Regions from separate parts of the Anaerocolumna sp. genome, predicted to be linked through region 2. Evidence: a T-box and tRNA genes for the amino acid it is inferred to sense, from the RefSeq annotation. Region 2 holds a T-box; the other holds one or more tRNA genes.

Region 1 (6,725 bases), on a different contig from region 2:
TATTGTATGCAAAATATCTCCATTTGTCAACACATCTAAGCTGCTTTTATCTATCCGTTGTATCATCCTGAAACAGTGTTTTAGCATTTATATAGTATATTATACAACATCATTAATATATACTTGAGAATAACTATTTATTTTATCTAATTTATCAAGAATTGCCTTATTATGAACAGCAGCTCGTGTACTGCTGCCTGTATTTATGAATTCATCCCATTGTAATCGACCAAAAAATAATTCTGCCGCTTCTGCTATATTTAGCCTGATTTCCGGTTCTTCTTCGGTTTCTGTAATATGACATCCTTCTTTTGTAAACTTTAATTGATAGATACCGTTATTCTCTTCTAAAATAGCATCCGATACTTCCATAACAATCTGTATTTCTTCAGTTGCTGAAATGTTTTTAACAAAGGTTTTAAAATCTACGATTCTTGCCATAATGGCAGTGGTCTTAAGTTCCTTATCCTCATGCATTCCTTTTCGGACATTCTTTTTTAAATACGCTGCAAATGACTCTAAAACTGCTTCTTTATCCTTATTATTTGTTATCATTTCTGTAATATAGATTGCATCTTCTGCCATATAAGAAAGATAGCCCAGGATTTGTTCCTGCCTATAACAAACTAAAACTTCACCATACCCGCTTTTCATTTCATGAATCAATCTTTCATAATAATAAGGGGTTCGATGCACATATATGTCACAGTCTTTTGAAAGTTGATCATTGCAAAAGTCAGACAATCCCTTCATACTGTCTATATCTTTCGGATTTAAGGGCCTCACAGTTATATCTTTGTTCACATTGCTTGTTTCAGTCTTCTCTCTTAAATCCTGAATCATGGCTTTCATAATTTCATTCCAAGGTTCCTGTTCATATACCACACGAAAATCATAGGGTGTATATATCGCCTCTGCTGCAGGCATTAGATACGTAAATGGCATTTTCTCCAGATACATCTGGTGAAGTGCTTTTTCCAAAAGTATTTTCATAAGTCCCTGTCTGCGCTCTTCTCTTTTGGTAGCAACACCAACTATATAGTTAGCCGGAACCTCCTTTCCTCTTACAGAAAGTAAGTACGGATTTAAATGCAGCATAGAACAAAGGGCTTCCTCTTTATAAATGGTTAAAATACGATTGTCTTTTACTTTCCAATTAAAATAGAAGTCCATATATTCCTTTGAATCCCCAAAACACTCCTGCCAAAGACCGTAGATTTCTTCTCTGGCACGTTTTTCTTCTCCATATATCTCGTTTATATTATCATACAAAGTAATATTCATTGGTATGTCAATCCTTTCTCCGTATGGTATACAAGTCAGTAATAATTTTTATTCTATTATTATGAGTCTAAGCATCTGTAAATACTCCCGGTATCACAATGATTGAATACTTATTTTTTAAAACACCCCGTACAACCTGAACAGGAGCTGCAGTTTCTTGAGGCACCAGTTTCCTCTTCGGAATCATAATAACTGAAATTCTCTACCGACATTAGTAAACACACTGATTTTGCAGAAATTCCCGTTCCTTCACCAGTAAATCCAAGCCCCTCTTCTGTGGTAGCCTTTACATTAACCTGATTTTCCTTAATTCCTAATGCATTAGCTATATTAGATACCATATCCCGTATATAGGGTGCCATTTTTGGCTTCTGCGCTACAATAGTAGCATCAATATTTTCTATAAAATAAAAGTGATCTTCAATTAATTTACCAACTCTTTTTAACAGTTCCATGCTGGAGATCCCTTTATATTCTTCCTCTGAATCTGGAAAATGTCTTCCTATATCTCCCAGCGCTGCTGCTCCTAATAAACTGTCCATAATTGCATGTAACAGAACATCCGCATCCGAATGTCCTAATAATCCTTTTTCATATGGAATAGTAACGCCACCCACTATTAAGGGACGGCCTTCAACTAAACGGTGTACATCATACCCCTGTCCAATTCTCATATTTATGCCCATGTTAATCTGTTTACAGATGTAACACTGCCAAAATAAGCAGTAGAAGCTTATTGCGGCATCCTTTCTTTATATATTTTCAAACGATTCGTTTTATATTCACCTATTGCTTTAAATAAAAATCATAGTAATAGCTACTGCATTCGTTTTCTTTCGAGTTTCTTTAACATGATTTCTTTTCTATTATATAACATAATGACTCCTATATGATAGTAAAATTTATCATCAACCAATATTTTACAAAACCAGGTGTACTTGTAAAGAATCCACCTATAAAAAGAATATGCAAATAATCAAGGATACCTACCGTTAGTTTATGTCCAGGTTGTCAAAGGGGTTGTCCGCTCATTGGCGTGACAACCCCTTTTTGTATTACATATGAAATCTATTAACTGCTTTGTTTATATTTTCGGATATATCATTTAAATCTGTTGACAAGTCAGATACCTCTTTTGCCATGTTAGATTGTTCTGCTAAGCTTTCCATAGCATCGGCTACTTCTTCCGTTCTTATGGAAGAGTCTGTTGAGAGTTTTGTTAAGCTTAATGCTCTTTCCTTCAAATTATCGGTTAAATCTTTAATTTGTCCAAGAATCCCACGTAAATCATCTTTCAGGTTCTTAGTTGATTGTACCAATAACAGAATTTCATCATTTCATAAAAAAAAGACTGTCTAAAGACAATCTTGTAAAGTAGCGAAGGACGGATTTGAACCGCCGACACTGCGGGTATGAACCGCATGCTCTAGCCAACTGAGCTACTTCGCCGTATATAATTATATTTTGAATCAATGGGACCTACAGGGCTCGAACCTGTGACCCTCTGCTTGTAAGGCAGATGCTCTCCCAGCTGAGCTAAGATCCCATACACACTGCACTTAACAGGTACTTAATCATTATATTTATGAAGCTTATTTTTGTCAAGCCTTTTTCTTATTTTTTTCGCATATTCTTTATTCTCTTTATTCTTTATAAAAATATGAATCTAAAAACCTATTGAAAAGACATTGAAATAATATTTATACATGATATACTAGTCTATGTGCCCTAATACTAGCGGTAGTGCCAGTTAACAGGGCTTTTCTTAAAATACATTACTATTACGTAAGGATGAAGGTTTTGAAAATGACAAAACAAATGACTAGCATATTTTCAGTAAAAAGTATGTTAAAACCGGAGCAAATTGTTGGTTCTATACCGCAAAGTAAAACTATTTATAAAAACTTTATTCAAGTTGCATGGCCATCTGCTTTAGAAGCTTTACTGGTAGCCTTAATAAGTTCTATAGACACTATCATGGTTGGCGGCCTGGGAGATGGAGCTATTGCTGCAGTCGGCATTACCAATCAGCCAAAATTCATTTTGTTATCCATGGTTTTTTCATTGAATGTAGGAATAACAGCGATTGTTGCCCGCAGAAAAGGTCAAGAAGACAAAGAGGGTGCCAATCGTACTCTGCGAATTGGTATTATATTAAGTTCTTGTATATCTATTATTATGTCGTTATTAGGATACCTATATGCAAAACCTATACTGGAATTTGCCGGTGCAGAAGCTTCTTATATGTCCGATGCACTGGATTATTATAGGGTTATTATGGTAAGCATATTCTTTACCGCCTTAAATCTCACCATTAATGCAGCCCAAAGAGGCAGCGGTAAAACACAAATTTCCATGAGAACCAATATTGTTGCAAATGTAATTAATATTATTTTTAATTATCTGCTGATCAATGGTAAATTCGGATTTCCAAGACTGGGAGTGAAAGGCGCTGCTATTGCTACTTTGCTGGGTACCATTGCTGCCTGTCTTATCTCTATATTTACTCTCTTTAATAAAGAGGCTTTTTTAAGTCTTCGGTATAAAGCCAGCTGGAGAATTACCAATTCCATTATGAACCCTATTATCCGGGTAAGTGGCAGTGCCTTTGTGGAACAGGTATTTATGAGAATTGGATTCATGGCCTATTCGGTTATTGTTGCAAGGCTTGGCAAAACACCATATGCTACTCATCTTATCTGTATGAATATCCTGAATCTATCCTTTTGTTTCGGTGATGGTTTTGCAATTGCTGCTTCCTCATTGGTAGGACAGAATTTAGGTGCCAACCGACCGGATTTATCAATCGTTTATGGAAAAACCGGTCAACGTTTAGCTTTTATTGTTTCTTCCATACTGTTTGGAATCTTTATATTGGGAAGATACTCATTGGTTTCCTTATACAGTAATACTCCGGAAGTTCTTGCACTTGGTTCTACTATATTAATTATCATTGCTTTTACTACCCATTTCCAAACTTCACAGGTTATATTTTCAGGCTGCCTAAGAGGTGCCGGAGATACTGTTTTTGTAGCACTGGTTTCTTTAGTCAGCATTGCTATTATTCGTCCAACCCTTACGTGGATTTTAGCTTTTCCTGCGGGCTTAGGATTACAGGGCGCCTGGATCGCATTATTTATAGATCAGGCATTTCGATTTACTGCTAATTTCATTCGCTTCTCCAGAGGAAATTGGACAAAGATTTCTCTATAAAAATGTTTAAATACAGTAAATATTATCCTAAATATTGTTGTTATTTCTAAAACACTTGAAATCATACTATTCCCTATGGTATTATATTGATTAGAAATATTACCGGCGGATAAAATCCTCCGCTGACAATGTAATATATAAGGAGGCTCTTATGAAAATATCAACAAAGGGACGTTATGCACTGCGTTTAATGTTAGATTTAGCGGTTAATAATACAGGTGAATATATTACTATTAAGAGTATTGCAGCAAGACAAGAAATATCCGATAAATATTTAGAGCAGATTATTACCCAGCTTAGTAAGGCAGGTTATGTTAAAAGTACCCGGGGTGCTCAGGGCGGTTACCGATTAGCTATGGCACCGGAAGAATATACTGTTGGAATGATTCTTCGATTAATCGAAGGTAATCTTACTCCCGTCAGTTGTTTAGATGATTCGCCAAATCAATGTACCCGTGCCAATCAATGTGCTACACTTATGGTTTGGGAAAAGCTGAATGATGCAATTGATCAGGTAATAGATAATATTACCCTTTCCGATCTGGTAGATCATCATAATAGTTTGTTAGGTAATGATTATGTAATATAACGGACGTCTGCCACAGTTAATATGGAAAGATACGAAGTCTATATCCATTTGCAGTACTCCCTCTTATGAAATATTCATATTGTGAGACATTTTAACACCATTAGATTGTTTATGATCAATCTAATGGTGTTTTGTTTTATTTCTGACTTTATTTTGTAGCTTCTATTTTGCATAAACTTGATATTCATGATTGACTTTTTATTATTTATAGATTATACTTCCTATAATTTATTTAATTCATAGTATTAATATATGAATTCAGTACATATATTTAATTTTGAAAGGAGTATTATCTATGGCAGAAAAAAGAAATCTTAAATTCGAAACACTTCAGCTTCATGCCGGACAGGAAAAGCCGGATCCTGCAACAGATGCCCGTTGCGTACCTATTTATCAGACTTCCTCCTATGTTTTTGCAAATTCAGCTCAGGCGGAAGGCCGCTTTGGCTTGGCAGAAGGCGGTAATATCTATACTCGCCTTATGAATCCTACTTCGGATGTATTTGAGCAGCGAATTGCCGCATTAGAAGGAGGGATTGCTGCTCTTGCTACTTCCTCCGGTGCAGCTGCTATTACATATGCAATCCAAAATATTGCGCATACCGGGGATCATATTGTTTCGGCCAACACCATCTATGGAGGTACTTACAATCTTTTTGCCCATACCTTAACTGATTTCGGAATTACTACTACATTTGTAAATCCAGATGTGGAAGGAAGTTTCGAAAGAGCCATACAGCCAAATACAAAAGCAATCTTTATAGAAAGCCTTGGAAATCCCAATTCAAGTATCATTGACATGGAAGCCGTGGCAGAAATCGCCCATAAAAACGGAATACCCCTTATTGTTGATAACACCTTTGCTACTCCTTATTTACTCCGTCCTATTGAATACGGTGCTGATATAGTTGTTCATTCTGCCACAAAGTTTATAGGGGGGCATGGTACCTCCATCGGTGGTGTTATTATTGATTCCGGTAAATTTGACTGGACTGCCTCCGGCAAATTCCCCTCCCTTACAGAGCCTAATCCAAGTTATCACGGTATTAGTTTTACAAAAGCATTAGGTGCCGCTGCTTACATCGTAAAAATCCGCGTAACATTAATGAGAGATACCGGTTCTACTATAAGTCCTTTTAATTCCTTCCTTTTCTTACAAGGCTTAGAGACTCTTTCTTTACGTGTTGAACGCCATGTGGAAAACACTCTAAAAGTTGTAGAATATTTAAGCAAGCATCCTCAAGTAGAGAAAGTAAATCATCCCTCCCTGCCGGATAACCCTTATCACCAATTGTATAACAGGTATTTTCCCAATGGCGGAGGTTCTATATTCACTTTTGAAATCAAGGGTGGTGCAAAGGAAGCAAAAGAATTCATTGATAAGCTTGAGATATTCTCTTTATTAGCCAATGTAGCAGATGTTAAGTCCCTAGTCATTCATCCCGCAAGTACTACACATTCCCAGATGTCAGAGGAAGAATTGCTCGCCTCCGGAATCAAACCGAATACTATCCGTCTATCTATTGGTACGGAACATATTGATGATATTATCTACGATTTAGATCAAGCCTTTTAGATAAAAATAGATGCTTTTAATCTTATATTTTAGATAATACAAAAGGGCTGCTGCAAAATGAGT
Region 2 (6,725 bases):
CAGCTCAGGTAGATATAAAGGACATTTCCATATCAGAAGCCTCTATTGATGAAGTTGTTGTTAAACTTTATAAAGAGTATGAAATATAGGAGGTATGGGTGTGAAAAAATATCTCTCTTTCTTTCGTTTGCGTTTTGTAAATGGACTTCAATACAGAGCGGCAGCCTTAGCGGGTATTGCCACCCAGTTTACCTGGGGGATGCTTGAGCTATTGCTGTTTAAAGCCTTTTATGAAGAAGGCAGCAGTGAATTCCCAATGGCCTTTTCCGCACTCGTTTCCTACATTTGGCTGCAGCAGGCGTTATTGGCTTTATTTATGACCTGGTTTTTAGAAAATGAAATATTTGATACCATTAAGAATGGCAATATTGCATATGAGCTGTGTAGGCCTATTGATTTGTATAATATGTGGTTTACAAGAAGCATAGCCAACCGGTTATCCAAAGCAGTATTAAGAAGTATGCCTATTCTGATAATTGCAATTATTATACCGGAACCTTACCGGCTCCATTTGCCAAAAGATATCCTTTCAGCCATATGGTTTCTTATTACGTTGATTTTGGGCTGTCTGGTGGTAGTTGCATTCTGCATGTTAGTCTATATCAGTACGTTTTTTACAATATCCCCTATGGGAGTCCGAATGGTAGCCATTTCTGTAGTGGAATTCTTTTCAGGTTCGGTAGTTCCGCTGCCTTTCCTTCCAGATAATATTAGGATGGTTGTGGAGCTCCTTCCCTTTGCCTCCATGCAAAATGTCCCTTTGCGTATATACAGCGGTGATATAGCCAGTATAGATATATACAAAAAAGCTGCTTTACAGCTATTTTGGCTCGTGATGTTGGTGGCTATGGGTAAATTGCTGACAAAAAAAGCTGCTAAAAAAGTGGTGGTTCAGGGAGGGTAAAGGTATGAAACTATATTTACGTTATTTTACAATACATCTAAAAAGCGTAATGCAATATAAGACCTCCTTTTTATTAACAGCTATAGGACAATTTTTAGTTTCCTTTAACGTATTTTTAGGAGTCTATTTTATGCTTCAAAGATTTTATAGAGTCAAAGGCTTTACTTTTAGTGAGATTCTCCTTTGTTTTTCAATTCTGTTAATGGGATATACCTTAGCGGAATGCTTTGCAAGAGGTTTTGATACATTCTCCTCTACCATCAGTAACGGTGATTTTGACCGGATTATGGTAAGGCCCAGTAATGTAATGCTGCAGGTCCTTGGAAGCAAAATTGAATTTACCAGAGTGGGAAGGATGCTTCAGGCAATTGTCATGTTTATATATGGCATTCACAACAGCCAGGTAGACTGGAATTTTAATAAAATTATAACGGTAATATTTATGATTATCGGCGGAGCGGTTTTATTTACAGGAATTTTTATTATATATGCAGCATTTTGCTTTTTTACTATAGAAGGCTTGGAGTTTATGAATATATTCATAGACGGTGCCAGGGAATTCGGCAAATATCCGGTGAATATTTATGGAAAAAGAATACTTCAAATTACTACTTTTATTGTGCCTTATGCACTGATTCAGTATTACCCTTTATTATATATATTAGATAAGGACGGAAAGGACTGGTACATGTTTCTGCCACTTCTTGCGATTTTATTTATAATACCCTGCTATTGCTTCTGGAAGATGGGTATAAGACATTATAAATCCATAGGGTCATGATAATCGATTATAATTGTAAAAGGATAAAATGCGAAGTAGCTTATTATTTATATTAATGGACCTAAGTAGTATTATAGATATATTTGTTATATAATAACAATATATTAAATCTGAAGTGAATGAACAAATAGATGTTTTAATTTCTTTCTGACTCTAAAAACACCAACGGTTGACAAATTAAAAACCGCGTGCTATGCTAAAATATATTAAAAATGGGTAGAATAGCATAAATACTGTTCTACCAGTCGTTTTTTATAACTTTATATTTTAAATGCTGGGAAAAGAAGAGAAGCATGGAATTATGTACAGAGAGTCCCCCATAGCTGAGAAGGGGTCATGAGGATATGTGGAAGATGGTCTTGGAGCTGCCCACTGAGAGAAATGATTCTTTAGGCTGGGACGGGAGCACCCGTTATAGTGATTAGTTGTAACAGGCGTAAGCTGGAAGCAATGACAGAGGGTTTGGGAGACCAGACTGAATTAAAGTGGTACCACGGGATAATCTCTCGTCTTTAAATTATTTAAAGGCGGGAGTTTTTTTATGTATGATTTATTTAGAGAAAGAAATACTCACTTATAGGAGGAGATTTGAATGAGTAAAAAACCATATTACATTACAACAGCCATTGCATATACATCCGGAAAGCCTCATATCGGTAATACCTATGAAGCTGTGTTAGCAGACAGTATAGCAAGATTTAAAAGACAACAAGGATATGAAGTATTCTTCCAGACCGGTACGGATGAACACGGACAGAAAATTGAGAATAAAGCAGCAGATGCAAAGGTTACACCGAAGGAATTCGTTGATAAAATATCCGGACAGATTCAGTCCATATGGGATCTAATGAACACCTCTTACGATAAGTTTATCCGTACTACCGATGACTATCATGAAAAACAGGTACAGAAGATATTTAAGAAGTTATATGAGCAAGGTGATATTTATAAAGGTTGTTATGAAGGAATGTACTGTACTCCTTGTGAATCCTTCTTTACAGCTTCACAGCTGGTAGACGGAAAATGTCCTGACTGCGGCAGAGAAGTGCAGCCTGCAAAAGAGGAAGCCTATTTCTTAAAACTTAGCAAATATACAGATCGTTTAATTGAACACATTAATACTCATCCTGAATTTATTCAGCCGGAGTCCAGAAAGAATGAGATGATGAATAATTTCCTTCTTCCGGGATTACAGGATCTTTGTGTATCCAGAACCTCTTTTAAATGGGGTATACCTGTGGATTTTGACAACAAACATGTGGTGTATGTGTGGATAGATGCTCTAAGTAATTACATTACCGGACTTGGATATGATGTTGACGGTAATAACGGCGACTTATATAATAAATTCTGGCCTGCTGATTTACATTTAATTGGAAAAGATATTCTGCGTTTCCATACCATTTACTGGCCAATTATGTTAATGGCACTGGATTTACCACTACCCAAGCAAATATTTGGCCATCCCTGGTTATTACAAGGGGAAGGCAAGATGAGCAAATCCAAAGGAAATGTTCTATATGCCGATGAATTGGTGGACTTCTTTGGAGTAGATGCAGTCCGCTATTTTGTATTACACGAAATGCCTTTTGACAACGATGGTGTAATAACATGGGAGTTAATGGTGGAAAGAATGAATTCCGAACTTGCTAACACATTAGGAAATTTGGTTAACAGAACTATTTCCATGTCCAATAAATACTTTGGAGGTGTTGTTGAGCATACAGGTGTAAGAGAAGAAGTAGATAAGGAATTAATGGATTTAGTTCTGGAAACTCCTAGGAAAGTAGCGGCTAAAATGGAGCAGCTTAGAGTGGCAGACGCTATTTCTGAAATATTTACGTTATTTAAGCGATGTAATAAATATATTGACGAAACAATGCCTTGGGTATTGGCAAAAGAAGAATCTACGAAACCTCGCCTTGCAACCGTATTATATAATCTGGTGGAAAGTATCTGTATTGGTGCAAGTTTATTAAAATCCTTTATGCCGGAAACTTCAGCTAAAATTTTAACTCAGTTAAATACAAGAGTAAGAACCGTTGATGAATTAAAAGAATTTGGTTTATATGCCAATGGAACGAAAGTGACTGATAAACCGGAAATCCTTTTTGCACGTTTGGATGTAAAAGAAGTTTTAGAAAAAGTGGAAGCCAAAAAAGCAGAAAAGGCAAAGCAATCAGGAGAAGCAGCAGATAGTGCAGCAGGTGCAAATAATGTGGACTCAAAAGAAGGAACTGTTATTGACATTCCAAGTAAAGAAGAAATTACCTATGATGACTTTGCAAAACTACAATTTCAGGTAGGTGAAATCATTGCCTGTGAAGCTGTTCCTAAGTCCAAAAAACTACTTTGCTCTCAGGTTAAAATTGGTTCTCAGGTTAAACAAATCGTATCCGGTATCAAAGCTTATTATTCACCGGAAGAGATGGTTGGAAAGAAAGTAATGGTGGTAGTTAACTTAAAGCCAGCTAAATTAGCAGGAATTTTATCGGAAGGAATGCTGTTATGTGCAGAAGACGAAAATGGTAATCTGTCCATGATGGTACCGGAAAAAGATATGCCTGCAGGAGCTGAGATTTGCTAAAGCAGTATCTTGATTTGCATTTCGAAGGCTATTGAAGGCATGGAGGATTACTATGATATTTGAAACACATGCTCATTATGATGATGAAGCATTTGAACAGGATAGAGAAGATGTACTAAAGAGTTTACAGCAAAGCGGAATCAGCTTTGTTGTAAACGTATCTGCCAGTTTAGAATCCGTAAAAACTACTTTGGATTTAACCAGACAGTATCCTTTTGTCTATGGTTCTGTAGGAGTGCATCCTGATGAAACCAAGGATTTAAATGAAGAAAACTTTGCATGGTTAAAGGAAATGACAAAAGAGCCTAAGGTAGTTGCAATAGGAGAAATTGGCTTAGATTATTATTGGGATGCCACGGACCGGGAAGTTCAAAAAATGTGGTTCGACAGACAAATGGAACTGGCTAAGGAAATAAACCTTCCTGCTATTATTCATAGCAGGGAGGCAGCAAAAGATACCCTTGATATGATTACTGCTTCCGATTTAAAGAAAGTGGGAGGTATTATACATTGTTTCTCCTATGGAAAAGACATCGCAAAAAGTTATCTGAATATGGGATTTTATTTGGGAATCGGCGGTGTGGTAACCTTTAAGAATGGTAAAAAATTAAAAGAAGTAGTGGAATATGCACCCATTGAACAATTGGTATTAGAGACAGACAGCCCCTATCTGGCACCGGAACCTAACAGAGGGAAGAGAAATACCTCCCTGAATTTAATCCATGTGGCGAAAGAAATTGCCAAATTAAAAAATATGGATTATGAAGAAGTAATTGCTGTTACGGAAGAGAATGCAAAGAAACTGTATAAACTTTAAAGCAATTATTATAGATTCTTGCTTTCGATAAAAATACTAATTTAGATAAGTATAGCAACAGCATAAATAATAACACATAATAAAAAAGAAAGAAGTTAGGTTGAAAAATGAAATTCTTTCAACCGGAGATTTGTGCATAGCACAAAGTCTCCAGACTTTGAAAGGAGCAAGTTTATAGTAATGGCTAAACTAGGGAATCCCAAAGAAACCATTGAAGTTTTAAATAAATACCAGTTTGTTTTCCAAAAGAAGTTTGGACAAAACTTTCTGATTGATACCCATGTACTGGACAAAATCATCAAATCAGCAGAGATTACAAAAGAGGATATGGTCTTGGAAATAGGCCCGGGAATAGGAACGTTAACACAGTATCTTTGTGAAGCTGCCAGAGAAGTAGTGGCAGTAGAAATCGATAAATCTTTGCTTCCCATACTTGAGGATACCCTTTCTGATTATGACAATGTTACCGTAATAAATGAAGATATTTTAAAGGTTGATATTAACAAATTGGTGCAGGAAAGAAATAACGGAAAACCAATTAAAATTGTAGCAAATCTTCCTTATTATATTACTACCCCCATAATCATGGGACTATTTGAAGCTCATGTTCCTGTTACCAATATAACAGTTATGGTTCAAAAAGAAGTGGCTGATCGTATGCAGTCAGGTCCGGGCAGTAAAGACTATGGTGCACTATCCCTTGCAGTACAATATTATGCCAAGCCATATATTGCTGCCAATGTACCGCCAAACTGTTTTATGCCAAGACCTAATGTGGGTTCCGCAGTGATTCGATTAACGCTTCACGGGCAAAGACCCGTTGATGTAAAAGATGAAAAATTGTTATTTCAGATTATAAGGGCTTCCTTTAATCAAAGAAGAAAGACCTTGGTCAATGGCCTGAATAATTCTCCAGAGATACATTTGCCAAAAGATATTATATCGGAATCCATACAGGAGTTAAACCTGACCCCTTCTATTCGCGGAGAGGCCTTAACTTTAGATCAATTTGCAAAATTAAGTAATATCATTTATGATAAGACTAACGAAATATAAATGGAAAGAATGTTAATTCATAAGAAAAAGCATCTTCCCAATTTGCTTTAAGATGCTCCCTAAGGGGTATTCTTTGGAAGGTTGAAAGGAAATATACAAATAGAAAGGCTGCCACGAAGCTATTCTTTCAATCCGTTTATTTGTGGCAGTGTCATATCGGGCAGCAGAGTACATACCTGAATGAAGATGTGATATGTAATAGGTACAAAAATGATAGGAAATGTGATGGTTGGTCAATCGGGAGGACCTACCGCAGTGATAAATTCCAGTTTGGCTGGTGTTTTTAAAACTGCTAAGGATAAGGGCGTAAAAAAAGTATACGGCATGTTAAACGGAATACAGGGACTTTTAGAAGAAAGGTATATTGACCTGGAGCAGGAGCTGAAAAGCCAAGTGGAAATAGAATTATTAAAAAGAACCCCCTCTTCCTATTTGGGTTCCTGCCGTTATAAATTACCGGAGGCAAAGGACAATTCACAGGTTTATGATAAAGTTTTTCAGATATTAAAGAAGCTGGAGGTAGAATATTTCTTCTACATTGGCGGAAATGATTCCATGGATACCATCATGAAATTATCCA

What was found. A T-box is a leader RNA that pairs with one kind of tRNA and senses whether it is charged. The one in region 2 lies ahead of metG (methionine--tRNA ligase), so its partner is inferred to be a tRNA-Met.
Region 1: it encodes a tRNA-Met, which carries the amino acid that the T-box ahead of metG (methionine--tRNA ligase) is inferred to sense. The anticodon was not compared.

Annotation. Positions count from the first base shown of each region.
Region 1 covers NZ_DAMAUC010000001.1:40,547-47,271, reverse strand. The annotation lists gene RT261_RS00215 (GNAT family N-acetyltransferase) at 100-1,284, opposite strand; gene ispF (2-C-methyl-D-erythritol 2,4-cyclodiphosphate synthase) at 1,395-1,958, opposite strand; gene RT261_RS00205 (hypothetical protein) at 2,340-2,603, opposite strand; tRNA gene RT261_RS00200 (tRNA-Met) at 2,660-2,733, opposite strand; tRNA gene RT261_RS00195 (tRNA-Val) at 2,758-2,830, opposite strand; gene RT261_RS00190 (MATE family efflux transporter) at 3,091-4,497, shown strand; gene RT261_RS00185 (RrF2 family transcriptional regulator) at 4,649-5,086, shown strand; gene RT261_RS00180 (O-acetylhomoserine aminocarboxypropyltransferase/cysteine synthase family protein) at 5,382-6,662, shown strand.
Region 2 covers NZ_DAMAUC010000004.1:59,195-65,919, forward strand. The annotation lists gene RT261_RS04845 (ABC transporter ATP-binding protein) at 1-89, shown strand, start outside; gene RT261_RS04850 (ABC transporter permease) at 95-904, shown strand; gene RT261_RS04855 (ABC transporter permease) at 909-1,685, shown strand; T-box leader at 1,953-2,202, shown strand; gene metG (methionine--tRNA ligase) at 2,278-4,272, shown strand; gene RT261_RS04865 (TatD family hydrolase) at 4,325-5,089, shown strand; gene rsmA (16S rRNA (adenine(1518)-N(6)/adenine(1519)-N(6))-dimethyltransferase RsmA) at 5,270-6,145, shown strand; gene RT261_RS04875 (6-phosphofructokinase) at 6,356-6,725, shown strand, end outside.